Regions from separate parts of the Pedococcus sp. P1_H8 genome, predicted to be linked through region 4. Evidence: riboswitches for the same ligand, from Rfam matches in the RefSeq annotation. Region 4 holds a riboswitch; each other region holds the start of a gene.
The links. Region 4 has a riboswitch for S-adenosylmethionine ahead of AC1DYG_RS16775 (bifunctional o-acetylhomoserine/o-acetylserine sulfhydrylase). Riboswitches for the same ligand answer to the same signal wherever they lie in the genome.
Positions count from the first base shown of each region.

Region 1 (7,055 bases), on a different contig from region 4:
GGCCGATGGAGTCGAAGGTCTTGCGCCCCATGACCATCGGGTGGCCCATCGTCGTGCGCTTGAAGTACGCGAAGTCGTCGGGCAGGTGCCACGGCATGTCGTTGTCGGCTCCGATGACGCCGTTGCGGCCGACCGCGGCAATGAGCGTCACGTTGGTCATGGGCACAGGTTAGCGACAGCGCGCACGCGGCGGCTGGACAAGACGGCTCGGACCGCGATCGGCACGGCTCAGACCGCGATCGGGGCCTTGATCGACGGGTGTGCCTGGTAGCCCACCAGCTCGAAGTCGCCGAGGTCGAACTGGTCGATCTCCTTGCCGGAGGCGATCTTCATCTGGGGCAGGGGGAAGGGCTCACGGGTCAGCTGGAGAGTGGCCTGCTCGACGTGGTTGGAGTAGAGGTGCGCGTCGCCGAGGGTGTGCACGAAGTCGCCCGGCTCGAGGTCGCAGACCTGCGCGACCATCATCGTCAGCAGCGCGTAGGACGCGATGTTGAACGGGACGCCGAGGAAGATGTCGGCCGACCGCTGGTAGAGCTGGCAGGAGAGCCTGGCCCGGTGCCCGTCCGCCGCAGGGGACACGTAGAACTGGAACATCGTGTGGCACGGCGGCAACGCCATCGAGTCGACGTCGGCGACGTTCCACGCCGACACGATGTGTCGGCGGCTGTCGGGGTTGGTGCGGATCGACTCGATGACCTTGGCGATCTGGTCGACGTGGCCGCCGTCCGGGGTCGGCCAGGATCGCCACTGGTAGCCGTAGACCGGGCCCAGGTCGCCGTTGTCGTCCGCCCACTCGTCCCAGATGCTGATGCCCCGCTCCTGCAGCCACCGCACGTTGGAGTCGCCCCGCAGGAACCACAGCAGCTCGCCGATGATCGACTTGAGGTGGAGCTTCTTGGTCGTGAGCACCGGGAAGCCCTCGGAGAGGTCGAACCGCATCTGGTAGCCGAACACCGAACGGGTGCCCGTGCCGGTGCGGTCGGACTTGTCCGTGCCGGTGGTCATGACGTGGTCGAGGAGGTCGAGATACTGCTGCACGGACGCAGCGTAACCCGAGCCAGTGACAGCTGCCGGGACCCAACCACCACGGCTGGGTATGCCGCGTGGCCGGCCACGCGGCATACCCAGCGGTGGGCTTGGCCGAGGGCCCGATGGCGCCAGGGGGCGGCGCGTTCCCGCCAAAACCGGCGACCGCAGGGTGTGCGGGGCGCGAGCGTTGGCCCCAGGGGCGATAACCTGCCGGTATGAGTGCGACGTCTCCGTTCGGCCGGGTGGTCACGGCCATGGTCACCCCGATGCGTCCCGACGGATCCGTGGACCTGGACGCCGCCCAGCGCGTGGCCACCCACCTGGTCGACCACGGCCACGACGGCCTGGTCGTCAGCGGCACCACCGGGGAGTCGCCCACCACGACCGACGCCGAGAAGGTCGAGCTGCTCAAGGCCGTCCTCGAGGCGGTCGGCGACCGGGCCGCCATCACGGCGGGGGCCGGCAGCAACGACACCGCCCACTCCGTCGAGCTCGCCAAGGCGATGACCCGGGCCGGGGCCCACGCCCTGCTCGTCGTGACGCCGTACTACAACAAGCCACCGCAGGAGGGGATCGCCCGGCACATCGAGGCGGTCGCCGACGCGAGCGACCTGCCGGTCATGGTCTATGACATCCCCGGGCGCACCGGGGTGCCGATCCACACCGAGACCCACCTGCGGCTGGCCCAGCACCCTCGCATCCGGGCGGTCAAGGACGCCAAGGGCGACCTCTTCGCCGCCACCGAGGTGATGCGGCAGACCGACCTGCTGTGGTTCAGCGGTGACGACGCCCTCAACCTCGCCCACCTCACGAACGGCGCCATCGGCGTGGTGTCGGTCGTCGGCCACGTCGCCGGCGACATCTATGCCGAGATGGTCGCCTCCGTCGACAAGGGCGACCTCGCCCGCGCGCAGGAGCTGAACCGGCAGGCGGTCCCGGCCGTCAACGCCGTCATGAACATCACGCAGGGAGCCATCATGGCCAAGGCCGCCCTGGTCGAGCTCGGAGTCATCGACTCCGCGACCGTGCGCCTGCCCCTCGTCGAAGCCACCCCCGACCAGGTCGCGCAGCTGCGCGCCGGTCTCACCGAGTCAGGACTTTTGTGAGTCATCCCCACCCCGAGCTCAACCTCCCGCGGCCGCTTGCCGCCAACGGCGTCCGCATCATCGCCCTCGGCGGCCTCGGCGAGGTCGGCCGCAACATGGCCGTCATCGAGCACGCCGGCCAGCTGCTCATCATCGACTGTGGCGTGCTGTTCCCGGAGGACCACCACCCCGGCGTCGACCTGATCCTCCCGGACTTCGAGTACCTCGAGGACCGGCTCGACGACATCCAGGCGATCGTCCTCACGCACGGCCACGAGGACCACATCGGCGCGGTGCCCTACCTGCTCAAGCTGAAGCGCGACATCCCGGTCGTCGGGTCGATGCTGACGCTGGCGCTCATCGAGGCCAAGCTCAAGGAACACCGCATCACGCCCTACACCCTCGGTGTCAAGGAGGGGATGCGCGAGAAGCTCGGTGTCTTCGACTGTGAGTTCGTGGCGGTCAACCACTCGATCCCCGACGCGCTCGCGGTCTTCGTGCGGACGCCGGGCGGGACGATCCTGCACACCGGTGACTTCAAGATGGACCAGCTCCCGCTGGACAACCGGCTCACCGACCTGCGCGCCTTCGCCCGGCTGGGGGAGGAGGGCGTCGACCTGTTCATGACGGACTCGACCAACGCCGAGGTCCCCGGGTTCACCACTCCGGAGCGCGAGATCGCCCCGGCGATCGACAAGGTGTTCCGCGACGCCCAGCGCCGGATCATCGTCGCCTGCTTCTCCTCGCACGTGCACCGTGTCCAGCAGGTGCTCAACGCCGCAGAGTCGGCCGGGCGCAAGGTCGCCATGGTGGGCCGCTCGATGGTGCGCAACATGGGGATCGCCGCCGAGCTGGGCTACCTCCACGTGCCCGACGGCGTGCTCGTCGACGTCAAGAAGCTCGACAACTTCCCCGACGACCAGGTCGTCCTGATCTGCACCGGGTCGCAGGGCGAGCCGATGGCTGCGCTGTCGAGGATGGCCAACCGCGACCACCGCATCGATGTGGGAGAGGGAGACACGGTCCTCATGGCCTCGTCCCTGATCCCCGGCAACGAGAACGCCGTCTACCGCATCATCAACGGCCTCATGCGGCTCGGTGTCAACGTCGTGCACAAGGGCAACGCCAAGGTGCACGTGTCCGGCCACGCCAGCGCCGGCGAGCTGCTCTACTGCTACAACATCGTCAAGCCCCGCAACGTGATGCCGGTGCACGGCGAGTGGCGCCACCTCGTGGCCAACGCCGAGCTCGCGGTCCAGACCGGTGTCCCCCGCGAGCAGGTCGTGCTGGCCGAGGACGGCGTGGTCGTCGACCTCGTCGACGGTGTCGCGCGGATCGTCGGGGCGGTGCCCTGCGGCTACGTCTACGTCGACGGGTCCTCGGTGGGTGAATTCGACGAGGCGCTGCTCAAGGACCGCCGGATCCTGCGTGACGAGGGGTTCATCTCGGTCATCGTGGTGATCGACTCCGCCACCGGCAAGATCGCCGCCGGGCCGGAGATCCAGGCCCGGGGCTTCGCCGAGGACGACGAGATCTTCAGCCAGGTGCGGCCCAAGATCGAGCAGGCGCTCGCCGAGGCCACCGGCAACGGTGTCACCGACTCCCATCAGCTCGAGCAGGTCATGCGCCGGGCGATCGGCGGTTGGGTCGGCGGCAAGATCCGCCGCCGCCCGATGATCATCCCGGTCGTCATCCAGGCCTGACCTGCGCCGGCTTCACCCAACAAGGTTGCGCTTCACCCGAGAACCGTTCCCGGGTGAAGCACCCCTTTATCGGGTAACCCGATAAAGGGGTGGCGGGTGGGGTGTGAGCTGCCAGCCAACGGCGGGGTATGCCGCGGGGTCGGCTACCAGGGGCGGGCGAGGTCGAGCGCCCGCGGGTCGCCGACGGGCAACCAGCCCTGCGGACCGTTGACGTACTCGGCGCGAGGCCCGTGCTCGGCGAGCTCGGCCACGGCCGAGAGCAACCGCTCGACGTGCTCCGCGGTCGTGGCCAGCCCGACGCTGGCCCGGACGGCGGTCGTGGAGCCCACGGCATAGGGGTCGTCGAGCAGGGCGTCGACGCACAGGTGCGCGCAGAACTTGCCGTCCCGGACGCCGATGCCGTGCTCGGCCGACAGGGCCGCGGACACCAGGGACGAGTCCACCCCGTCGATGGTGAAGGTCGCCACAGCGACCCGCTCGTGGTCGGGACTGAAGAGCGAGTAGGTCTGCACACCGTCGATGGCGGACAGGCCCTCCAGCAGGCGTGCGCCCAGCGCGCGCTCGTGCTCCTCGACGGCGTCGGAGTGCGCGCGCAGGGCGTGGCACGCCGCCGCCAGGGCGATGGCGCCGATGACGTTGGGACTGCCCCCCTCGTGGCGGGCGGCCCCCTGCTGCCATACGACACCGCGCTCGGTCACCGACTTGGTGGCGCCGCCGCCGGCGAGGTAGGGCGCCGCAGCGTCGAGCCAGTCGACCCGACCCGCCAGGACTCCCGTGCCGAACGGTGCGTAGAGCTTGTGGCCGGAGAGCACGGCGTAGTCGACGCCGAGGTCGTCGAGGTCGACCGGGCGGTGCGGTGCGTACTGGGCGGCGTCGAGGACGACCCTCGCACCGGCCTGCCGGGCGATGGCGGCCAGCTCCCGGACGGGCCAGATCTCCCCGGTGACGTTGGAGGCACCGGCCAGCACGACCAGGCGGTGCCGGCCGGGGTGGTCGCGGAGTGCGGTGCGCAGAAGGGCCCTCGCGTCGCTGACGCTGCCGGGAACCGGAAGCCGGTGGGTCCGGTTCGTCGGCCAGGGCAGCAGTGCGGCGTGGTGCTCGGACTCGAAGACGAAGACCTGCGTGTGTCGTGGCAGACAGCGAGCCAGGAGGTTGAACGAGTCGGTGCTGTTGCGGGTGAAGACGACCTCGTCGCCCTCACGTGCCCCGACGAACGCCCGCACCTCGGCCCGCGCCTGCTCGTACCACGCCGAGGTCACCCGGGAGGCCCAGCCGTTGCCCCGGTGGACCGAGGAGTAGGTCCGCAGCGCGGTGTCGACTGCCTTCTTGACGCTCACCAGCGCCGGCGTCGACGCGGCGTGGTCGAAGTTGGCATAGTCGACGGCGCCGTCCACCGTCGGCACGAGCAGCGACTCGGACACCACTGCGGGCAGCGGGCCGACCTCGCCCAGGGAACCGGCGTCGGGGACGGGGCGCAGGTGGCTCTGGGTGCGGGCGTGCGCCAGGGGCGCGCTCCGACGAAAGGCGGGTGGCGGGGTGCTCGCGATCGACATGGGGTACAGCTCCTGGTCCGGGTGGGACCCGAGAGAGCTCCCGAGTCCGCGCTTGCCGGCTGCGGGTGCAGTCGGCCCGGTCGTCACCCGGAGCACCCCACCGCGGAGGAGGGTTGCTGGTCAGCAAGCCGGGGCTTCGCGCTGACACTCATGACCTGTCGTCGAGGGTAGCGGCACGTGCCCAGCGCGATCCAGCACCCGGGCGGGGTTCCCGCGATCTGAGATGGATCCGCGGTCTGCGGTCTGCGGCGTGGAACGGCCGGGCGGCCTTGGCCGAGCGGTCTGGCGGGGTGGGTCGGCACCGCCGTCCCCGCGCGACCTTTTTTCCCCCTGGGTGCGCGCCTGTGCCGACGACCATTCCTGGTCGTCGGCGAGGCCGGAAGGGACACATTGCCCGGCCGTGGAACGCGTGTGACGCGTGTGTCCGGTGTGACCTTCGCGTAGCCTGCGGATCATGGCGACACGTCCGTCCACACCAGCACGATCAACAGCAGGGTCGCGCTCATCCGGGGGCCGGGGCACCGCAACACGCCCCGCCAACCGCAAGAGCAGCGCACCCCGCAAGTCCCCTGCCCGCGGCAAGACCAGCGGGGGCGGACTGCCCCTGCCCCTGCGCGCCGTCCGAGGGACCTGGATGGGCATGGCACACGTTGCCGGGGGAGCCGTGCGCAGAGTGGGCAGCAGCGCTCGCGAGCTCGAGCCCGAGCACCGCCGCGACGGGATCGGCTTCGCCCTCATCGGCCTGTCGATCGTCGTGGCGGCCCGCGAGTGGTGGGCCTTCGAGGGTGCGATCGGCGACGTGATCCACGCGATCGTGGCGGGCACCTTCGGGCGGGTGGCGTATGCCGTGCCGCTCGCCCTGCTCTTCCTCGGCATCCGTCTCCTGCGGGCACCGCAGGACGACTCGGCCAACTCACGTATCGGCGTCGGTCTCGGCGCACTCGCCTTCGCTGCCTCCGGACTGGCGCACGTCGCCGCCGGGGTTCCCGTTCCGCCGCAGGGCGCCGACGGAATGCGCGACGGCGGCGGCATCATCGGCTTCCTCGCCTCCAGCCCGCTGAAGGCGGCGGTGTCGGTCTACGGCACCGTGCCGATCCTGTTGATGCTCGGCTTCTTCGGCCTCCTGGTCATGACCGCGACGCCGCTGCACCTGGTCCCGACCCGACTCTCCGAGCTGCGCGACCACCTCCTGCACCGTGGGGCTGTCGACCCCGGCACCGATGGGCTCACCGACGCGGTCGAGGACAAGCCCAAGCGTCGTCGCCGGGTGATCGACCCGGAGGGTCCCCTCGAGGGGGACGAGGCGTTCGAGCAGGCCGCCCTCGTGGCACCCGACGGTCGGCGGTTCCGCCCGGGCGAGAAGCGCCCGACCTCGCCCGGCGTGCTGGCCCCCTCGGCGACCGCCGAAACCACCTCGCCCGTCAAGGGTCCGGCCATCGAGGTCAAGGCCGCCCTCGAGGCGCCGCCGACGACCCCGTTGCCGCAGCGCGTCGAGCAGCTCGCCCTGGCCGGCGACATCACCTACACGTTGCCCGACAACGCGATCCTCGAGCCCGGCTCACCGCACAAGACCCGCAGCGCCGCCAACGACCGGGTGGTCGAGTCGCTGAGCCAGGTGCTCGAGCAGTTCGACATCGATGCCCAGGTCACCGGCTTCAGCCGCGGACCGACGGTCACCCGCTACG
Region 1 covers NZ_JBFUCP010000006.1:243,462-250,516, forward strand. Annotated here, with positions in the region: gene AC1DYG_RS10880 (dihydrofolate reductase) at 1-160, opposite strand, end outside; gene AC1DYG_RS10885 (thymidylate synthase) at 229-1,038, opposite strand; gene dapA (4-hydroxy-tetrahydrodipicolinate synthase) at 1,245-2,135, shown strand; gene AC1DYG_RS10895 (ribonuclease J) at 2,132-3,817, shown strand; gene AC1DYG_RS10900 (aminotransferase class V-fold PLP-dependent enzyme) at 3,961-5,370, opposite strand; SAM riboswitch class IV at 5,414-5,526, opposite strand; gene AC1DYG_RS10905 (FtsK/SpoIIIE family DNA translocase) at 6,005-7,055, shown strand, end outside.
Region 1: another riboswitch for S-adenosylmethionine. It lies ahead of AC1DYG_RS10900 (aminotransferase class V-fold PLP-dependent enzyme); the one in region 4 lies ahead of AC1DYG_RS16775 (bifunctional o-acetylhomoserine/o-acetylserine sulfhydrylase).

Region 2 (7,055 bases), on a different contig from region 4:
TCGTTCCTCGCCTGGGAGCGCACCACGCCGGCGAGGAGCGCGCACGAGACCGTGGAGGGCGACGTCGTCCGCTGACGCCAGCACGACGTCCTGATCCGCGCGGTCGGGGCGTTTCGGGGGGTGTGGGCGGTGCGGTATTTCGGGTGTGTGGACGCCGTCGTGGCGCCGTGGCGGTGCCCGCTGGGCACACCTCGCCCGCTCCGGACGGCCTCGTCCACAGCGCTGCCTGCCAGCGCTCACGGGCTGGCCTGGAGGCCGCCACCGTTGGCCCATGAGCCAGAGCCAGATCAGACTGCGAGGGCCGGCGGACGTCGTCGCCGTCCTCCCGTACCAGCTTGGTTACCACCCGCAGGACTCGATCGTGCTGATCGCCCTGCACGGTCGCAGCGTCGGGCTGATCGAGCGGATCGACCTGCCACCACCGCAGGACGCCGAACAAGTCGGCAGCGTCCTGGTGGCACCCCTGCTGGCGGACCGGCCAGATGCGGTCATGCTCGTCGGCTACGAGACGGCGGCTGGCTCGAGCCGGCTCGCGCTCGACGCGGTGCGTCGGCTGGCGACCGAGGCCGACCTCCAGGTGCTTGACCGACTCGTCGTTCGTGACGGACGCTGGTTCGCCATCGACTGCGCCGACGGTTGCTGTCCGAGCGACGGCGCACCCGTTCCGGCGGCCGCCGACACCCCCGCCGTCGCCGAGTACGTCGGGCTCGAGATCGCGCCGCTCACGGGTCGGTCGGCGATTGCCGACCTCGTTGCCGCAGATCCAGCCCTCGTGGAGGAGGTGGCAGCGGAACTGGCGGGTGTCGTGTCGTCCGACCCGGGACGGTCCGCGGCCGCCTTCCGGCTCGAAGCGCTGTCGCGCTGGTCCGTGGTCTGCGACGTGACCGATGGCGCCCCCGACGTCGAGGAGCTCGGTCCGGCCGGGGTCTCCCTACTCGTGCGCAGCATGGAGGACCTCGCGCTGCGCGACGGACTGGTGGCCTGGTTGTGCCCGGGTTCGCTGCCCCTGGACTCCCTGACGCCGGACCTCGTGGACGCGCTGCGCTGCAGCCTGCCGGCTCCCACCTGGCACAGCGGGTCTGCGGGAGCCTCGCCCGCCGTCGCCGGTCGCCGGCTGCTCGCCAGGTTGCAGTCCCTTGTCAGGTGCGTGCCCGACGAGCACGCGGCCCCAGTGCTCACGGTGCTCGCCAACTGTGCCTGGTGGCAGGGGGACGGAGCGCTGGCCCGGACGTGCGTGGACCGAGCGCTCCGCACGCACCCCGAGTACCGCCTGGCGCTGCTGCTCGAACGCATGCTCGACCTCGGAGTGCGTCCCGGAAGCCAGAAGCAGCAACCTGCGACGGAGGCGCGGTCCCGCTGACCCGGGCGTCGAGCCACGACCCGCCCTACTGCGCGTCCATCGTGCGGACGCCGGGGACGCGCCGACGGCCTCCTCGTATGATGGTCGACAGGTCATGAGTCCCAGCACCAAGCCCCGGCTTGCTGGGCGGCAACCCTCCTCGCGGTGGGGTGCCCCGGGTGAGGACCCGGCCGACCCTGACCTGGGCGGCAAGCGCGAGCGCCACAGGAGTAGTTCCGATGACCACGACCTCCCCACCACGAGCGACGTCAGGGGCCTGGCGCGAGGGTGACCCCGCCGGCCGACGCCAGTTCGTCGACCTCGGCGCGGTGGAGCTCGAGCGCGGCGGTGTCCTTCCCGCGGTGCGGGTCGCCTACGAGACCTGGGGTGAGCTCAACGCCGCTCGGGACAACGCCATCCTCGTCGAGCACGCCCTCACCGGTGACAGCCATGTCGAGGGCCCGACGGGTCCGGGTCATCCGACGCCGGGCTGGTGGGACGGGCTGATCGGGCCCGGCCGGCCCCTCGACACCGATCGCCACTTCGTCGTGGCCGCCAACGTCCTGGGCGGCTGCCAAGGGAGCACCGGCCCGTCCTCGCCGGCCATCGACGGTGCACCGTGGGGCAGCCGCTTCCCCTTCGTCACCGTGCGTGACCAGGTGCAGACCGAGGCCCTGCTCGCGGACGTCCTGGGCATCCACCGTTGGCACGCCGTCCTGGGCGGCTCCATGGGGGGCATGCGTGTCCTCGAATGGGCGGTGACCCATCCAGAGCGCGTCGCCACGGCCATCGTGCTGGCCAGCACGGCCTACGCCACTGCGGAGCAGATCGGCTGGTGCCAGGCGCAGCTGCTCGCGATCCGCGCGGACAGCGACTTCCACGGTGGCGACTACTACGAGCGCGGCGCCGGACCCGAGACGGGGCTGGGGATCGCGCGGCGGATCGCGCACGTCACCTACCGCAGCGAGCTCGAGCTGCACGAGCGGTTCGGTCGCGAGCCGCAAGCGGCGGAGGACCCGCTGGGCGGCAATGGTCGCTATGCCGTCGAGTCCTACCTCGACCACCACGCGGGCAAGCTGGCCGGACGATTCGACGCCAACTCCTACGTCGTCCTCACCGAGGCGATGAACTCCCACGACGTCGGGCGGGGACGTGGGGGAGTCGCGCAGGCACTCGCCAGGATCACCGCGCAGGTGGCAGTGGTCGCCGTCGACTCGGACCGGCTCTACCCGCCGCGGCTGTCCACGGAGATCGCGGACGCGGTCCCGGCGGCACAGCTGCACACCGTGCACTCCGACTACGGTCACGACGGGTTCCTCATCGAGATCGAGCAGGTCGGTCAGATCGTGTCCCGAGTGCTCGGTGGCCCTGCCTGACCGGGCGATTTCCGGTACGGTCGCCCCAGCGGCTGCCGTCGCCTGGTGTGCCCCGGTCCACCCGGGTCAACACCGCTACTCGGTCAACTGAACGTAGGAGGTCCCCTGTGTCCATCGTTGTGGGATATGTACCGACGAAGGAAGGGCGCGCCGCTCTGCGCCGGGCCGCGGACGAGGCGCTGCTGCGCAAGTCCAAGCTGATCGTCATCAACTCCCAGCGCGGTGGCCGAGACTTCGACGGTGACGAGGCGAACCGTTTCGAGGCGGACCTCTCCCGCATCCAGGGCGAGCTCGACGAGGAGGGCCTGGAGCACGAGGTGCGTCAGCTTGTCCGAGGCAACGAGCCGGCCGAGGACCTGATCGCCGTGGCCGAGGAGGAGCACGCCGAGTTCATCGTCATCGGCCTGCGTCGTCGCACTCCCGTGGGCAAGCTCATCCTGGGCTCGAACGCCCAGCGCATCCTGCTCGACGCGTCGTGCCCCGTCCTGGCCGTCAAGGCCGACGCCTGAGGCGACCGGTCTGCACCTGCCCTGCAGGCGTTCCATGGGCATCCAGCTGCGGATCGAGCAGGTGTCCGGAGTGTGCCGATGCGGGATCTGCGGGCAACTCGTTTTACAATGTCATCAACGAGATCTCGTCAGGGTCCAGCCCAGCCGATCTCGGCAATACTTCCACTCCCGCTGTTGTTGTCACAGACATCCCCTCAAGCATGGCTGTGATGACGTGCGCCGTGCCGCGAGTCCGCGACGAAAGGTAGTCCGTGTCGCCTGTGTCCAAGAAGGCTGCGAGCCCCGCACCGTCTCTTCCCCCCGAGTTCTCCCACCCCGCGCTGCAGAAGCTGCTCAAGCAGGGCCGCACCAACGGCTCGGTCGACAGCGGTCAGTTGCGTGATGCGCTGGAGGGGGCCGAGATCGCACCCAAGCGGATGAAGGCTGTGCTGCGTTCCCTGGACGAGCAGGGCATCCACGTGACCCTCGACTCGGCGACCGCCTCCCGCGCGGTGGCTGCGACCAGCACCCGCAAGAAGACGGCCACGGCGCCGGCCAAGAAGGCGGCCGCCAAGACTGCCGCACCTGCCGCCAAGTCGGCTGCCAAGACTGCGGCGCCGAAGGCCGAGACCACCCCCGTCAAGGCTGCTGCCGGCAAGGCCGCGGCCGCCAAGACTGCGCCCGCCAAGGCGACCACGACGAAGAAGGCCGCCTCCGCGGCCGCGGGTGAGGCAGCCCCGGCCACGAAGAAGGCAGCGACCTCGAAGTCGGCCGCCAAGACCGCGGCCACGGGCAAGGCTGCAGCAGACGGCGACGCCGCCGTCGACGGCGACGAGCCGGTGCCTGCCGAGCCCACCGAGGTGGTCGAGGGCGAGCTCGAGGACGTCGTCGTCGAGGACGACACCGAGGACGAGAAGAAGGACGACGAGGACGAGGGCTCCGGCTTCGTCCTGCGCGACGACGACGAGGACGACGCACCCGTCCAGCAGGTCGTCACCGCGGGTGCCACCGCAGACCCGGTCAAGGACTACCTCAAGCAGATCGGCAAGGTCGCGCTGCTCAACGCCGAGCAGGAGGTCGAGCTCGCCAAGCGCATCGAGGCCGGCCTGTTCGCCGAGGAGCGGCTCAACTCGGGCGACAAGATCGAGATGAAGCTCAAGCGTGAGCTGTGGTGGATCGCCCAGGACGGCAAGAAGGCCAAGAACCACCTCCTCGAGGCCAACCTGCGCCTCGTGGTCTCGCTGGCCAAGCGCTACACCGGTCGCGGCATGCTCTTCCTCGACCTGATCCAGGAGGGCAACCTCGGCCTGATCCGTGCGGTCGAGAAGTTCGACTACACCAAGGGCTACAAGTTCTCGACCTACGCGACGTGGTGGATCCGCCAGGCGATCACCCGCGCGATGGCCGACCAGGCCCGCACCATCCGCATCCCGGTGCACATGGTCGAGGTCATCAACAAGCTGGCCCGCGTGCAGCGCCAGATGCTCCAGGACCTCGGGCGCGAGCCCACCCCGGAGGAGCTCGCCAAGGAGCTCGACATGACCCCCGAGAAGGTCGTCGAGGTCCAGAAGTACGGTCGCGAGCCGATCTCCCTGCACACCCCCCTGGGTGAGGACGGCGACAGCGAGTTCGGTGACCTCATCGAGGACTCCGAAGCTGTGGTGCCCGCCGACGCGGTCAGCTTCACGCTGCTGCAGGAGCAGCTCCACTCGGTGCTCGACACCTTGTCCGAGCGCGAGGCCGGCGTGGTCTCGATGCGCTTCGGGCTCACCGACGGCCAGCCCAAGACGCTCGACGAGATCGGCAAGGTCTACGGCGTGACCCGCGAGCGGATCCGCCAGATCGAGTCCAAGACGATGAGCAAGCTGCGCCACCCGTCGCGCAGCCAGGTGCTCCGCGACTACCTCGACTGACAAGGCCGGCGCCAATCTCCGCCTGACCGCAGGTCCGGTGCCCGTGGGCTCCGGACCTGCTGCCGCGTCTGGTGGCCGGTGGGGGTTCCCCGTCCACGCTGGGCGCGAGCGACGTTGCGCAGAGTCGGACCGCCCCGGATGAGCCATCCATGCGTCTTTCGTACGAGCCTTCTCGTTGGTTTGCCGTACGTGCAGCACCGTGCGTTTGGCTAGGCTTCGCCGTGGACGAGTGGCTCTCCTCGGAGGGACAAGACGATGCCCGGTGACCCCCCTCTCGCATCTGACCCCGAAGGCTTGGCGTCGGGGCAAGCGGAAGCGGCGGCGCCTCAAGGGGCAACGGATACGTCCGGGACGAATCAGCAACCCGTCCCGGCAGCCCGCCACCGCGGACGAGTCCGCCACCGGGGCCTGAAGCAGTTCGCGGCCGCGACTGCGATGGTGGCCGCGGCGTTCGCCATCAGCTACGGGCTTTCTCGAGGTGGCGATGATCCGGCGGCCTTCGACCTCCCACAGGCGACCACCAGCTCTGCGACCTCGTCGCCCGCCACGTCGACGACAGGCGCTGTTGTGGCCACCGGGCCGACAGGGGCGCTGGCCAAGCCGAAACGCCTGCACTGGCATGCCGTCAAGTCCGCCATGTGCGTCCGGCTGCCTGACGACCCGAACGGGGTGCAATACCTGACCGTGGTCGACTGTCGCGCTGCGCACCAGGTGGAGGTTCTTGGGCGCGCTGTGATCAGCGGACCGAAGAAGTGGCCGGGGGACGACGCCATTTATGCCTCTGCGTTGGACAAGTGCAGGAAGGCCTTCGAGACGTACGTGGGCCTGGGCTACGACGAGTCGCGCCTGGACCTCGACTTCCTCACCGCTGACGTCAAAGGCTGGAATGCAGGAGACCACACGCTGGTCTGTCTGGTGTTTGACCCCGAGCACGCCACCATCACCAAGGCGCTCCGAGGCACGGCGCAGTAGCCGGTGGGCGAGGCCCGAGCACCCCGAGACCAGGGGTGGGTTCGTCGTGCCGGCATGCCGTTCTAGGGCTTGCGCCGGCACCACTACTCAGTGTTACTATCTACTGGTAGTTAGTAACACTGAGTAGTCAAAGGAGGTTCCTGGTTCGATGGGCAAGCAGGAGACGGAGATGCTCAAGGGAACGCTCGAGGGCGTTGTCCTCGCGATTCTGTCCGGCCGGTCGGCCTACGGCTACGAGATCACGGCCTGGCTGCGCGACCAAGGGTTCTCCGACATCGCCGAGGGCACGATCTATGCGCTGCTGGTCAGGATCGAGCAGCGGGGCCTGGTCGACGTGGAGAAGGTCCCGTCCGAGAAGGGACCGCCGCGCAAGGTGTACTCCCTCAACGCGCAGGGGCGCGATCACCTCGACGAGTTCTGGAGGACCTGGAGCTTCCTCACCGAACGCCTCAACCAGCTCCGCAGTGAACCCACCGACACGGAAGAAGGAGTGAAGTAGGCATGGCCGCCAAGTGGATCGAGACCGTCACCGGCTCGCTGGAACAGAAGAGGCAGTACCGGCACTACAAGGCCCGCATCGACGCCTTGCCGGAGCCGTACGGCAGCGCGGCCAAGGCGGTGCAGCGCTACCTCATGTACTACGGGGGCGTCACGGACGGCACCACCCTCGTCACCATGCTGGGCGACCTAGCCGACCTCTGGGACCGTGCCGCCGCGGACGGAACTGCGGTGCGCGCCATCGTCGGCGAGGACCCGGTCGAGTTCGCCGAGACGTTCGCGCAGGCCTATACGGGCACGCGGTGGATCGACAAGGAACGCGCTCGCCTGACCAAGGCGATCGACGGCGCGCAGGCAGTGGAGGAGCAGGAAGGTCGGGAGCAATGACGACCAGCGCAGCGATCCAGGTGCGGAGCCTGGAGAAGTCGTACAAGGACCTCGACGTCCTGCGTGGCGTGGACTTCGAGGT
Region 2 covers NZ_JBFUCP010000005.1:162,657-169,711, reverse strand. Annotated here, with positions in the region: gene AC1DYG_RS09610 (YkvA family protein) at 1-75, shown strand, start outside; gene AC1DYG_RS09605 (DUF4192 domain-containing protein) at 272-1,360, shown strand; SAM riboswitch class IV at 1,451-1,561, shown strand; gene metX (homoserine O-acetyltransferase MetX) at 1,579-2,715, shown strand; gene AC1DYG_RS09595 (universal stress protein) at 2,823-3,224, shown strand; gene AC1DYG_RS09590 (RNA polymerase sigma factor) at 3,485-5,116, shown strand; gene AC1DYG_RS09585 (septum formation family protein) at 5,555-6,088, shown strand; gene AC1DYG_RS09580 (PadR family transcriptional regulator) at 6,237-6,587, shown strand; gene AC1DYG_RS09575 (DUF1048 domain-containing protein) at 6,590-6,973, shown strand; gene AC1DYG_RS09570 (ABC transporter ATP-binding protein) at 6,970-7,055, shown strand, end outside.
Region 2: another riboswitch for S-adenosylmethionine. It lies ahead of metX (homoserine O-acetyltransferase MetX); the one in region 4 lies ahead of AC1DYG_RS16775 (bifunctional o-acetylhomoserine/o-acetylserine sulfhydrylase).

Region 3 (7,055 bases), on a different contig from region 4:
TTGCCCGTCGGCTCGTCGTCCGCCCTGGGGTCGTCGCGCAAGAGCTCGAGATGGCCGACGATGGACGTGAGCGGATTCTTGAGCTCGTGCGCCACTGTCGAGAACAGGGAGGTCTTCGCGCGGTCGGACTGGCGCAGCTGGTCGACCAGGCGGCGCTCGAGTTCCAGCAGGCGCGCATTGACGATGGCCCGTCCGATGTCACGTCCCATCTCCAGTGCCGACGCCGCCTCCGCATCGCTCCAGGTCGGCTCCTGGGCTGAGCGCGTGATGACGACATGGCCGAGGCATTCGCGGCCCGCTCCGATGGGGGCGAGCATCCAGGCTCCCCCGCCGAAGGCGGCTGTGAACGCGAGCATGGTGCCGACCTCCTCGTCGGTCAGCAGTCCCTGTGGGTGGGTGGACCCCGCCCGCACCAGGGCTGCGGTCCGCCGACGCCAGCATTGCTGCGCCACGCGCCGCACCAGGTTCACGACGTCCGCGGGGGCACTGTCCGCGCCGTGTCCGAAGTGGGCGACGACACCTCCATCGGCGGGATCGTTCTCGTGGCCGAACGTGCGCACCCAGATCGCCGACCCCTTCAAACCCTCCAGCACGGGTTCGACGACGGCTTCCACGGCGCGAGCGGGATCAAGGATCTCCTGCGAGATCCGGGCAACGGTGTGCACGGCGGCGGCGAGGCGTACCTGCTCGGCCAGCGCCAGCCGCTGTCGGGCACCGTTGATCGCGATGCCTGCTTGGTTGGCGAAGACCTCGAGCAGGCCCTGCTGCACCTCGTCGGGGCGCCTGCCACTGAGTGGAAGGTCGACGGTGATCATGCCCAGCCACGTGCCGGCGACGTCGTAGAAGGGCGCCAGCAACGTGTCGAGGGGGTCCCAGGAGTCGGGTTCTCCAATCGCGGAGACCTCCCACCCCTCTGCCACCCAGCCGGGCTGCGAGGTCGGCGGCAACCGGTCCGCCGGGACGAAACGCAGCGTGCCCCACTGCTCCGCGATCTCGAACTCGGCCTCGACCAGGCCGCGCGGGGTGCGTCGCCCCATCAGCTCGCGACGGGCTCCGGCGTCGCCGGCGACGGCAACGACCTCGAGGTCCCCGTCCGGCTGGACGAGGCTGATCGCGGCCACCCGAAAGCCGACCACGTCCGCTGCGCCCTCGACGATCAGGTCGAGCACGTCCTGCAGGCTCTCCTGACCACTGGCGCGGTTCATCAGCTCAGACAGGCGCCGCAACGCCTGCACTCCGGTCGAGGTCAAGACCATCGACTGCTCACCTCCGACCGATTGTTGCGGCTCCCCAGCACCGGTGCAGGCTAATCGCAACGTGCCCTCCGCCACCCCCTTTTCTCCCCACACATAAACCCCCCCGGTCAGCGTGGTGCTGACCTGCGGCTCTCGTGGTGGCCAGGGGCGGGGTCGAACCGCCGACCTTCCGATTTTCAGTCGGACGCTCGTACCAACTGAGCTACCTGGCCGTGGGTGCAGGTGTGTGGTGCCACTGCGATCCCGAACATGCGATCGCGGCGGTCTCGTGCCGAAGCCCGGGGGACCGTCGCGACTGCAGGATCATAGCCGATCCGTGCTGCCCGCTCACAACCGGCTGCAATCGCGGAATAGCCGCGTGTGCAACCAAGTTGCGTCCCCCATGAAGGCAATCACCTTCGCCGAGTACGGCGACCCCGACATCCTCCAGCTCTCCGACCTCCCCGACCCCAAGGTCGGCCCGGGTGAGGTGCTGATCCGCGTCCGCAGCGCGGCCGTGAACCCCGTCGACTGGAAGGTCCTCAAGGGCTACCTCGACGGCCTCATGGTCGTGGAGTTCCCCGCGATCCCCGGCTGGGACGTCTCCGGAGTCGTCGAGGCGGTCGGCCCAGACACCCCCGAGTGGGCCGTCGGCGACCACGTGATCGCCTACGCCCGCAAGGACTGGGTGCAGGGCGGCACCTTCGCCGAGCTCGTCACCGCGCCGGTTCGCACCGTCGCGCGCAAGCCGAAGTCGCTCGACTGGCACCAGGCGGCGGGCCTCCCGCTCGCCGGCCTCACGGCATACCAGCTGCTGGCTCGGCTGGGGATCAAGGACGGCGAGACCGTCCTCGTGCACGCCGCCGCCGGTGGCGTCGGCCTCTTCGCCGTCCAGATCGCCCGCGCCCTCGGCGCGCGCGTGATCGGCACCGCCTCCGAGGGCAACCACGAGTTCCTGCGCGGGCTGGGTGCCGAGCCCGTGACGTATGGCGCTGGGCTGGCCGAGCGCGTGCGTGATCTCTCGCCCGACGGCGTGGACGTCGTGGCCGACTTCGTGGGCGGCGTCCTGGACGTGACGCAGGCGGTCCTCGCCGACGGTGGCCGGCACGGGTCGATTGCCGACGGCACCGTCGCCGCGGCGGGTGGGCTGGCGGCCTGGGTGCGACCCGACGCGGAGGACCTGACGGCGCTGGGTGACCTGGCCGACGCCGGGAGGCTGACCGTCCCGGTGGCCGAGGTGTTCGCGCTCGCGGATGCGGCGAAGGCGTTCGAGCTCAGCCAGACCGGGCACGTCCGCGGCAAGATCGCCATCGAGGTCAGCACCGATTGAGGTTGTGTGCCTGAGGTTGAGCTCTGACTCCGCCTCAGGCACACAACTGCTCGAAAAGAGCGCCCGCGCAACGGATTCCGTGCGTGGGCGCCCTTCGTCGTCCCAGCATGCGAGAGGCATATCCTACTTATTTGATAGGTAATGAAGGAACCGCTACCTTCGACGCAGGTCATGAGTTCCAGTGACAAGCCCCGGCTCACTGGACGGCAACCCTCCCACTCGCGGTGGGGTGCTCCGGGTGAAGACCTGGCGGCAGTCGAGCGACTGTCGCAAGCGCGAGGCTCTCGAGCCTCATCCGAGGACGGAAACCCATGAAGGACAACGGATCCAGGCAGGCAGCCGCTCGCTCCTGCCGACCCGTCCTGCGCAGGCACATCGACCTGCTCAGGGTTTCCAGCGCGCTCTGTCAACACTGACGCTCCTCCTCGAAACCCATTCTCCTGCAACGGTTCTGCGCCTCGGCGCGGGACCGGCGATGCCTCTTGCCCGAAAGGATCCACCCATGGCTGTCATTGCCACGATCTCCAGCAGTCCCTCCCTCTCCTCCAAGACCGACGCCGTCCTCTCCGACATCGCCAGACAGCTCCAACGCGCCGGCCACGTCGTCGTCCCGATCGTGCTGCGGGACCTACCCGCCGGCCCACTCCTGCGTGGCGACGCCCACGACCCCGAGGTGGCCCGCGCCGTGGCTGCCCTCGAGGCGGCGGACGCGGTCGTCGTCTCCACCCCGGTCTACAAGGCGGCCTACGGCGGCCTGCTCAAGACGTTCCTCGACCTGCTGCCGCAGTTCGCGCTGCGCGGCAAGGTCGTCCTGCCCGTGGCCACCGGCGGCACGTCCGCGCACGTGCTGGTCGTCGACTACGCCCTCCGGCCCGTCCTGGCGAGCCTGTCCCCGAGCAGCATCACCCCGGGCTGGTTCGTCCTGGCCGACCACGTGAGGCTCGTCGACGGGGGTGAGGCACTCCTCGACGAGGCTGCCCGGCGGCCGCTGCAGGAGGTCACGACCGTCTTCCTCGACACGGTGGCGGGCCGCTCCCTGGTCACCGCGGGCGCCGGGCTCCGTGAGGCGGTGGCCTGATGCGCACGATTCGTCGCTCCTTCACCGCGAGCCGGGCCCTGGTCGCCTCGCTGGCCGCAGCGCTCCCACTCGTCCTGGCGTCCGGCTGCTCGCTCCCGTCGAGCGAGGCCAGCAGCTCAGCCAAGGACAAGGGGCCGGTGACCATTCGCTACCAGGGGTGGGCCAACTCGGTGTCGCTGCCTGAACTCGCCTCCGACCTGGGCTACTTCCCCACCCTCAAGCTCAACTGGGTCGGCAACACCACCAGCGGTCCCCAGGACATCCAGTCCGCGGCCACGGGGCAGACCGACTTCGGCGGCGCGTTCTCCGGCGCCGTGGTCAAGCTGATCACCGCAGGGGCTCCCGTCAAGGCCGTGGTCAACTACTACGGCGAGGACGCCAAGTCGTTCAACGGGTTCTACGTCAAGAACGACAGCCCGATCCGGACCCCGCACGACCTCATCGGGAAGAAGATCGCCGTCAACACCCTGGGGGCGCACGCCGAGGCGGTGATCGACACCTACCTGAAGAAGAACGGGCTCACGCCGGCCCAGATCAAGCAGGTGCAGCTCGTCCCGCTTCCCCCCAACGACACCGAGCTGGCCGTGCGCCGTGGGCAGGTCGACGTGGGCACCCTGTCCGGGGTCCTGCAGGACCACGCCATCGCCACGGGAGGCCTGCGGTCGCTGTTCAGCGACTACGAGCTGTTCGGGGCCTTCAACGGTGGGCAGTACGTCCTGCGCGAGGACTTCATCGCCCAGCACCCCGCGGCGGCGAAGGAGTTCGTCACCGGGGTCGCCAAGGCGATCGAGTGGGAGCGCACGAGCCCTCGCGAGACGGTCATCGCGCGGTTCACCACGATCATCGAGAAGCGAGGTCGCAACGAGAAGACCGACAACCTCAAGTTCTGGAAGAGCGTGGGCGTCGCCAGCAAGGGCGGCGTGATCAGCGACGAGGACTTCACCCGCTGGGAGCCGTGGCTCGTCGACAGCGGAGTCATCGAGCAGGGCGCGCTCAAGCCCGGTGACCTCTACACCAACGAGTACAACGGGATCGCGTCGAAGGCGTCCTCATGAGCACCCACATCGAGCTGCGTGGCGTGACCAAGGAGTTCGCGCTCCGCCCGACGAGGGACCAACCGCAGGCCCGCACGCTCGTTGCCCTGGACGACGTGTCGCTCGAGGTGCCACGCGGTGAGTTCCTCACGCTGGTCGGGCCGAGCGGGTCGGGCAAGACCACCTTGCTCGACCTGCTCGGCGGGCTGAGCCGACCCACGAGCGGCAGCGTCCTCGTGGACGGTGCCGAGGTGACCGGTCCCGGTCTCGACCGGGGCATCGTCTTCCAGCAGTACGCGCTGTTCCCGTGGCGCACCACCCTCGCCAACGTGACCTTCGGCCTCGAGCAGCAGGGACTGAGTCGTCGGGAGCGCACCGAGCGTGCCCGCGACAACCTGGCCCTCGTCGGGCTCGAGGGATTCGAGGACCGCTATCCGCACGGGCTCTCCGGTGGGATGAAGCAGCGGGTCGCGATCGCCCGGAGCCTGGCCTACCAACCGGGGATCTTGCTCATGGACGAGCCGTTCGCTGCGCTGGACGCGCAGACCCGCGAGCAGCTCCAGGACGAGCTGTTGCGGATCTGGCGGGCCACCGCCACGACCGTCGTGTTCATCACCCACGGCATCGAGGAGGCGGTCTACCTCGGCCAGCGCGTGGCCGTCCTGAGCTCGCGCCCCGGGCGCCTCAAGGCCCTCGTCGACGTCGACCTCGGTGACCGCCAGTCCACAACTGACCTGCGCTCCGACCCCAGCTTCGTGCACTACCGGCACGAGGTCTGGACCCTCCTGCACGACGAGGTGCGCCGTGCCCAGGACGCCGGTCACCTCAAGATCCAGCCCGACGGCACAGAGAAGGCAGCCTGATGAGCACCGCAACCCTCGACCCGGCTCGCGACCTGACCGCGCCGACGAACCTCGACCCCGCACCCCGGGCGAGCGTCGCCCAGCAGGTGGCCACGCGGCATACGCGAGGTCACGGCCTGGCCCGCGGCGTGGGCCGGCTGGTCCGTCGCTCGGCCGCCGTGGTGCTGTTCCTGCTGCTTTGGGAGTACGGCACGCAGTACCTGCTCGACCCGGCGCGCAAGGTGTTCCTCCCACCCCTGCACGAGGTGCTCCAGGCATGGTGGGGACTGGTCCAGAGCGGCCAGCTCCAGCAGCACGTGGCAGCGAGCCTGACCCGGTCGGTGATCGGGTTCAGCTTCGCGGTGGTCGCGGGCATCGGGCTGGGGCTCGTGGTCGCGTGGTACGACGGCCTGCGCGAGTTCCTCACCCCGCTGCTCGAGGCCTTCCGCAACACCGCTGCCCTCGCGCTGCTCCCGGTCTTCGTCCTGCTGCTGGGGATCGGGGAGACGAGCAAGATCTCGATCGTCGCCTACGCGAGCTTCTTCCCGGTGCTGCTCAACACGATTGCCGGGGTGCGAACTGTCGACCCCCTCCTCGTCAGGGCCGCCCGATCGCTCGGCCTGGGCAGCCTGAGGCTCTTCCAGAAGGTCGTCCTGCCCTCCGCGGTGCCCACCATCTTCACGGGCGTCCGGATGGCAGGCACGGCCTCGATCCTGGTCCTCATCGCCGCCGAGATGGTCGGCGCCAAGGCCGGGCTGGGCTATCTCATCGTCAACGCCCAGAGCAGCTTCCAGATCCCCGACATGTATGCCGGCATCCTCACCGTCTCGCTGTTCGGGCTCCTCGTGAACACCATCCTCGTGCGACTGGAGCGGCACTTCTCGCGCTGGCGGGTCGCCGCCGCGGCCCGCTGACCGGTCGCCAGCCACCCCACGACTTTCGCTGAAAGGAAACAACGTCCATGTCTGCCATTTCCCATTCGTCACCGCCCAGAGAACTCCATCTCAACGCCTTCATCATGTCCACGGGACACCATGAGGCAGCCTGGCGCCATCCCGAGGTCGAGCCGGCTCGGGCCCTGACCCTGCAGCACTACGTCGACATCGCCCGGACGGCCGAGCGCGGCCGGCTGGACTCGGTCTTCTTCGCCGACGGGGTGGCGCTGCACGGCAACGTGAAGCACAACACGCACAGCGCGTTCGAGCCGCTCACGCTGCTCTCGGCGCTGGCCGCGTCGACGACCCACGTCGGGCTCATCGCCACGGCCTCGACGACCTACAACCACCCCTACACGCTGGCTCGCGCGTTCGCCTCCCTCGACCACCTCAGCGGTGGGCGGGCAGGGTGGAACATCGTCACCAGCGCCGGCCAGGACGAGGCCCGGAACTTCGGGTTGGAGGGTCGTCCCGACCACGAGGCGAGGTATGCCCGGGCCACCGAGTTCGTGCAGCTGGCCAAGGCGCTCTGGGACTCCTTCGACGACGAAGCGGTCATTGCCGACAAGGCATCGGGCATCTACGCCGATACCGACCTCAT
Region 3 covers NZ_JBFUCP010000003.1:99,582-106,636, reverse strand. Annotated here, with positions in the region: gene AC1DYG_RS03990 (sensor histidine kinase) at 1-1,256, opposite strand, end outside; tRNA gene AC1DYG_RS03985 (tRNA-Phe) at 1,392-1,468, opposite strand; gene AC1DYG_RS03980 (NADP-dependent oxidoreductase) at 1,639-2,565, shown strand; SAM riboswitch class IV at 2,733-2,847, shown strand; gene ssuE (NADPH-dependent FMN reductase) at 3,068-3,643, shown strand; gene AC1DYG_RS03970 (ABC transporter substrate-binding protein) at 3,643-4,698, shown strand; gene AC1DYG_RS03965 (ABC transporter ATP-binding protein) at 4,695-5,540, shown strand; gene AC1DYG_RS03960 (ABC transporter permease) at 5,540-6,433, shown strand; gene AC1DYG_RS03955 (LLM class flavin-dependent oxidoreductase) at 6,481-7,055, shown strand, end outside.
Region 3: another riboswitch for S-adenosylmethionine. It lies ahead of ssuE (NADPH-dependent FMN reductase); the one in region 4 lies ahead of AC1DYG_RS16775 (bifunctional o-acetylhomoserine/o-acetylserine sulfhydrylase).

Region 4 (7,055 bases):
CTGTCGATGTCCCTGTCGACGTGGCCGCCGAGACCGGGACCGCTGCTCGGAGGACACGGGCGAAATCATACGGGTGAGCCAGACTCACCCCTGGGTCCGCTCAGCGCACCAGCGTGGTCAGGTTGCGCGGGTTCGGCAGCTGGTCGGGAGCTAGGATCGCCCCGCCACCCGAGACGGTCACCAGCAGCAGGATGAGGGCAAGGAGGGTCAGGGCCACGGCGAGGGCGAGCCGCGGGACCTGGTGCGGAAGGTGGACCGGGTGGACGTGCAGGTGAAGCGTCACGGGCCCCGGATGCGAAGCCATGGCCCCAGTATCCTCCCGCGGCCGCCGACTGACACCTGCATCCGACGGGTTCGCTCCGACGCAGGTGTCAGCCAGTCAGCTCGGCCAGTCACCTCAGGCGCTCTTGGCGGCGATGAACCCCTGCTCGAGGTCGGCGAGGATGTCGTCGATGTGCTCGATGCCCACGGCGAGGCGCACCAGCCCGGGCGTCACCCCTGCCTTCAGACGGTCGCCGTCCGGACCCTGCGAGTGAGTCGTGGAGGCCGGGTGGATCGCGAGCGAACGCACGTCACCGATGTTGGCGACGTGGCTGTGCAGGACCAGTGACTCGACGAACCGGCGTCCCGCTTCGACACCCCCGGCGATCTCGAACGCCAGCACCGCCCCAGCGCCCCGTGGCGTGTACTTGGTCGCCTTCTCGTGGGACTCGTGGTCGGGCAGTGACGCCCAGACGACCTGCTCGACCTGCTCGTGCGCCTGCAGGAACGCGGCCACCTTGTGGGTGTTCTCCAGGTGCCGCTCGATGCGCAGGCTCAGCGTCTCGATGCCCTGGGCGATGAGGAACGCGTTGAACGGTGAGATCGCCGGCCCCAGGTCGCGGAGCAGCTGGACGCGCGCCTTGAGGATGAACGCCAGGTTGGCGCCGAGGGCACTCCCCACGCCGAGGTCCCGCGCGAACACCAGCCCGTGGTAGCTCTCCTCGGGCGTGTTGTAGTTGGGGAACTTCTCCGGGTCGGCCCCGAAGTCGAACGTCCCTCCGTCGACGATCACCCCGGCGATCGAGGTGCCGTGACCACCGAGGTACTTGGTGGCGGAGTGCAGGACGATGTCGGCGCCCCACTCCAGCGGGCGGATGAGGTAGGGCGTGGCGATCGTGTTGTCCACGACGAGCGGCACACCGGCCTCGTGGGCGACGGCCGCGACTCCCTCGATGTCGAGCACCTCCGACTTCGGGTTGGAGATGGTCTCGCCGAAGAACAGCTTGGTGTTGGGCCGGACGGCTGCCCTCCACGACTCCAGGTCGTTCGGGTCCTCGACGAAGCCCACCTCGATCCCGAACTTGGGGAGGGTGTGCTTGAGCAGGTTGAAGGTGCCGCCGTACAGGCTCGGGCTCGCCACGACGTGGTCCCCCGCCTCGGCGATGTTGAGGATGGCCAGGGTCTCGGCAGCCTGGCCCGAGGCGACGAGCAGCGCCCCGACGCCGCCCTCGAGCGACGCGACGCGCTGCTCGACGGCGTCCTGGGTCGGGTTCATGATGCGCGTGTAGATGTTGCCGAACTCCTTGAGGGCAAACAGGTTTGCCGCGTGCTCGGTGTCCTTGAAGACGTATGACGTCGTCTGGTAGATCGGCAGCGCGCGAGCGCCTGTCGCGGAATCCGGCTCTTGTCCGACGTGGACCTGGCGGGTCTCGAACGACCAGTTGGTGGAACTCATCTCGGTGTCCTTCACTCTCGTATGCCGCGTGACGCGGCTCGGGGGCCCGTCGCCGGCGGAGTGGGTGGTCGAGGAGCCCGTGAAGGGAAGGTCCGTCATCCCCAAGGTCTTGTGATCACTGACGCCACCGCCGGAACGGTGCGGGACACGTGGTGGGTCTCCCGCGCTTGCGGACGGCAACGGCGCCGCCCGCCAGGTCTTCACCCGGGGCACCCCACCGCGGAGGAGGGTTGCCGGCCAGCGAGCCGGGGCATGTCGCTGGCACTCATGACCTGGCCCGAGGCTACGCCGCGGAGGTGAGCGGGCGGCATACCCATCTCTCATCGCGGACGCAGCGTCCTGGTGGCCACGGGCGGCCTGAGTCAGCGGCCGCCGGGGCGGTTGTCGGGGTCCGGGGCGGGGCCACGCGCGGCGGAGGCGTCGCGCGCCTGCATCGCCTCGTCCGTCTCATGCCGGAGGTACAGGTCGCGCCCGGTGCCGACCGCCCCCAGACCGGCCGTGGTCGCCTCGGCGGCAAGGCCGGTCACGAACATCGTCCGTGAGCGGGCGGGGTCACCGGTGACCAGGGCGAGGTCGTCGAGCCACTTGTTGCGCACCAGGACTCGTGCGCGTTCCCTGACCTGCTCGGCCGCCCAGTGCGCCGTCGCGGTCGGCGAGCCCGGTGAGCGGGTGGCGCGGAACATGCGGCCGCCGGGCTTGGGGTCGGCTCGACCGGCGCGACGCAGCTCCTCGGCCGTCGCGAGCCGGAGCCGTTGGGCGGTGTCATGGCGCAGCAGGCGTCGCGCTGTCCTCGTGCGGCCGACGAGAGCCGCGGGGTTCGTCGCCAGCGCGCCCCGCTTGAGCACCGCGGACGCCGGGCCGGTGGCCGACGTCGCGGCGCCCAGGGCGATGTCGCCCCAGTCCCCGTCGCCGTAGCCGACCTTGACCAGGACGTCTGCTGTCACCTCGAGGCCGTCGCAGACCTCGGCGACCACGCCCAGCGCCTTGGCCGGCGGCGTGGGAGCCATGGCCACGGCTCCCGTCGCGCTCCCCAGGGCACCGGCCGCGCGACTCAGTCCGGTCAGGGAGTCGTAGAGCCGTGAGTCGTCGAGCCCGTCCTGGACGAGCCGGTGCAGCACGGTGGCGCACCGGCGGTCCGCCTCGGCGAACCGCTCCCAGGCCGCCGCGTGGCGGCGTTCGGCGAGCTGGACGAGCTCGAGCTGCTCGATCTCCTTGCGGTGCAGGTCTGCGGCGACGACGCGCTGCGCTAGGTCGGCGCTCTCCTGCGCCGCCACCCGCCGGTTGCCGAGGGTGACGGCGAGCTGCCAAGCCTCCGCGTGCGTCGTCACCGCCCAGGAGGCGTCGTGCTGCGCCTGCGACAGCGCCGCGCCGAGCGGACGCAGGGCCACCGCGGAGACCGCGTAGCGACGTCCGACCGAGACGAGTAGCGAGGACGCCGTGCGAGATCGAGCGGCGAAGGCGGCACCCCCGGGACCCGACCAGGTGGCCCTGCTCGGGTCGCCGAGGCCCCGCAGCGTGCCCGCCAGGGCCAGCAGCAGCTCGCCCTGCCCTGCCAGTCGGTCGGCCAGCGCACGCACCGTGCCGGGATCGCCGGGAAGCGGCCGCAGGATCGTCATCCGCCACCGCCCGGGAAGGCGGCTGCGCTCCCGCTCTCGACCTCGGCGTACAACCGCCCGGCGAGAGCGGTCGCGGCGGCCAGGTCCTCGAGCTCGCGTCCGAGTGACTGGCGTTGGTGCTCGAAGTCGCCGAGCACGGAGGCGAGCGCCCCCGCGCTGTCGCCGGGGCCCAACGCCCAGGTCTGCTCGGAGCCGCGCAGCGCCTGCCACTGGAGGTCCGCTGCCACCTCCCTGAGGGCATCGGCCAGGGCCAGGACGGCGTCGGGGTCCACCTCGATCCGGGTCATGATTCGAGGGTAGGTCGGTCCCGCGAGGTCTCCGGAGGTTGTCCACAGCCGCCCGGGCGCTGGGCCCGCCCACCCGGAATCTGCCGGTTCGTGTTGTGATGGACCATGACCATTCTGGGTGAGTACGTCGCCAGTCCCACCGCGTGGGTTCGCAGCCAGGTCGAGAAGATCGAGACCACGGGGACGACCCGCGCGGTCGACATCCAGGGCCGACCGGTCGTGATGCTGACCATGCTCGGCCTCTCCGGCAAGGTGCGGAAGGTGCCGTTGATGCGCGTCGAGCACGACGGTGTGTATGCCGCGGTGGCGAGCAAGGGCGGCGCCCCCGAGCACCCGAAGTGGTACGCCAACCTCCGGAAGAACCCGGTCCTTGACCTGCAGGACGACGAGCGCACCTGGACGGTGCGGGCCCGTGAGCTCGAAGGCGCCGAGCGCGAGGAGTGGTGGCCGCGGTGTGTGGAGGCGTTCCCGCCCTACGCCGACTACCAGGTCAAGACCGACCGGCTGATCCCCGTCTTCGTCCTCGAGCCCATCGACGAGCCCAGCGCCTAGCCCCCTGACCAGTTCTCAGCGGGGACGCGTGCGCCGCAGCCAGAGCAGCCCGAGCACGGGCAGGACCAGCGGCACGAAGCCGTAGCCGGACCCGAAGTGCGACCACACCGTCTTGTCGGGGAAGGCTTCCGTGGCCAGGTAGGACGCCAAGCCCACGACGAGCACCCCCGCCAGCTCGACGCTGATGGCCACCAGCGCGACCCGGCGTGAGGTCTGGTCACCGCGGGCCAGCGCGACCGTCGCCACGACGTAGATGACCGCCGCGAGCGCCGACAGGACATAGGCCAGCGGTGCCCTCGAGAAGTATTCGGAGATCTGCAGCACCGAACGACCGGTGGCCGCGAGGGCGAGCAGGCCGTACACGGCGACGAGGACCACGCCCGGTCCCGATCGGGTCGAACGCACTGACGGGGTCTCAGCCACGGAGGTTCCAGATCTGTTGGAGGCGCGCGGTCATGACCGCGACGCCGAAGGCACCGACGGCGACGACCCCCATGGCCCAGCGAGTCTTCTCCTTCAGCGCCAGGAACAGTGCTGCCGGCGGCACGAAGGGCAGGGTGATCGCGTAGGCCGCGAACGTCGCCTGTTCGGCGCCGCCACCGGGCACCCGCCCGAGGCGGACGAGGCAGACCACCAGCTGCACGAGCAGGCCCAGCTCCGTCACCCCCGCCACGAGCAGGAGGCGGTCGTCGACGAGGCGGCTGCGCGCGGCATACCAGGCGGCGACGGCCATCAGGCACACCGCTGCCATGAGCACGACGACGGTCAGCGGGAAGAGCACGGCGGGAAGCCTACGCGAGCACCCGACGTCGTCGTTCGCCGGTCAGAACGGCTAGCCGCCGGCCTTGCCGCCCTTGCCGGACGACCGCGGGTTCGGCGCCTTGCTCTCGCTGGTCGTGCCCGTGTCACTCGGGTCGGTGGCCGAGGTGCCCGCCTTGGCGGACTTGCCCTGCGCGGACGGCGCCACCGGCTTCGTGGAGCTGGAGTCGGGAGCCGCAGGGGCCTGCGAGTCCGGAGCCGGCGTCCGGGTGGTCGGCGGCTTCGTCGGGTGCGAGGGCTTGCCGGTCGGAGTGACGTGCGCGGTCGGCGCCGGTGCACCCTTGGTGGGCTTGGGGGCGAGCACCCCGGCGCAGTACGCCTCCACCCGTTCTGCCCCACCGGCTGTGCCGGACAGGTTGCGGAAGGCGACCGATTGGTCTCGGGCCGTGCCCTTGGCCTTGTCCGTGGCCCACGCCCTGCACAGACCGGCCGCCGGGCTGCCGGCAGCATGGGGCCCGACGCCCTCCGTCGGTCGCGTCGCGGGGTTGCTCCCGTCCTGCGACGTACCGTTGCCGCGGGCCTCGGGTGCGGGGGCCCCGACAGCGTCGTGCAGGACCTGCTGGACCTGGTCCGGCAGCACTCCGACGTAGGCGGCTGCACCGAGGCCGCCCAACGACATCGCCGACACGGACAGGGCTGTCGCGGTGAGGATCGCGGTCCGCGACCGACTGGCCGCCGACGCGGTCGCGGCGCCCGCGGAGCCGAGGCCGATGGCGATGACCTTGACCCCGGGCGACCGGCGTGCGCTGGAGGGGATCTTGCGGAAGGCACTCACCGCGATGTGTTCGTCAGCGAGCTCCGCCGGCGTGGCGGGGGCGGCCAACGACCACGTGAGCAGGTCGACATCGGTGCCCAGCCGCTCCAGGGCCCGCGTTTCGGCCCGTGCGATGTTCGCCTCGTCCACACCGATGACGTCGGCCACCGCACCGGGCGGCAGGCCGGCGCCCCAGCGCAGCACGACCACTTCGCCCTGTCCGAGGGGCAGCCCGCGCAACGCCGTCAGGGTGTCGTTGATCCCGCGGTGCACCGGGTTGCCTCCTTCGTCAGAGTCCAGCAGTTCGTCGATGTCGATCTCGCCGTCGCCGTCGACCTGGATCCCGGGCAGGACGGTGACCGAGCCCCAGGCGCGCCGGAGCGAGCTCTCCTCCGCCCGCTGGCGGGCACAGGCGAGCAACCAGACACGCCAGGCGAGCTCGTCCCCGGCAAACCCCGGCAGACCGCGCACGACGGTGATCCAGCCCTCGCACGCCTCGTCGTAGGGATCGTCGTGCCCGACCACCCGCAGGTAGCGGATCATGGCCGGGTTGGCATCACGCCAGAGCCGGGCGAAGGCTTCCTCTTCGCCGGCTTGGGCGGCGCGCAGAGTGCGCGCGAAGTCGGTCCCCAGCACAGTTCCAGTATTGCGGGCCCGCGCGCGCAGTCCCCTCAGCCGTTCGGCCCAAGTCCAGATTCGGGCGAAACGGACACTGCGGACCGGCCCGCCGGACCACCAGCACGCGGGGCCGCAGCGCCGTGCCCAAGGCTTCCGTGGGCACGGGAGCCTTGGGCACGGTATGCCGTACCGCCGGGGTCAGGGTGCGGCTGCCAGTTCGCGGGCGGGCACGGAGAGCGTCGTCGGATGGGCCGGCTCCTCGCGGTGTCCGTGCCGCTCCCACCACCGCGCCAGGGGACCGGGCGCGTACCAGTTCGCCCTGCCCAGCAGCCGCATCGTCGCGGGCACCAGCAGGGCCCGCACGACCGTGGCGTCGAGCAGGACGGCGACGAGCATGCCCACTCCGATCATCTTGAGGAAGACGATCCCGCTGGTCGCGAAGCCACCGATGACGACGGCCAGCAGCAGGGCGGCGCTGGTGATGATCCGCCCGGACCGCTGCACGCCGGCCGCGACGGCCCGGGTGTTGTCACCCGTGCGGTCCCACTCCTCACGCACCCGGCTCAGCAGGAAGACCTCGTAGTCCATCGACAGCCCGAACAGGATCGCGAGCATCAGGATGGGCTGCGTCACGTCGAGGTAGCCGGGCGAGGTGAAGCCGAGCAGCCCCGCCAGGTGACCTTCCTGGAAGA
Region 4 covers NZ_JBFUCP010000012.1:51,424-58,478, reverse strand. Annotated here, with positions in the region: gene hrpA (ATP-dependent RNA helicase HrpA) at 1-69, opposite strand, end outside; gene AC1DYG_RS16780 (hypothetical protein) at 101-304, opposite strand; gene AC1DYG_RS16775 (bifunctional o-acetylhomoserine/o-acetylserine sulfhydrylase) at 398-1,717, opposite strand; SAM riboswitch class IV at 1,876-1,990, opposite strand; gene AC1DYG_RS16770 (hypothetical protein) at 2,080-3,333, opposite strand; gene AC1DYG_RS16765 (hypothetical protein) at 3,330-3,620, opposite strand; gene AC1DYG_RS16760 (nitroreductase family deazaflavin-dependent oxidoreductase) at 3,726-4,172, shown strand; gene AC1DYG_RS16755 (hypothetical protein) at 4,188-4,595, opposite strand; gene AC1DYG_RS16750 (hypothetical protein) at 4,588-4,953, opposite strand; gene AC1DYG_RS16745 (RNA polymerase sigma factor) at 5,005-6,381, opposite strand; gene AC1DYG_RS16740 (MMPL family transporter) at 6,562-7,055, opposite strand, start outside.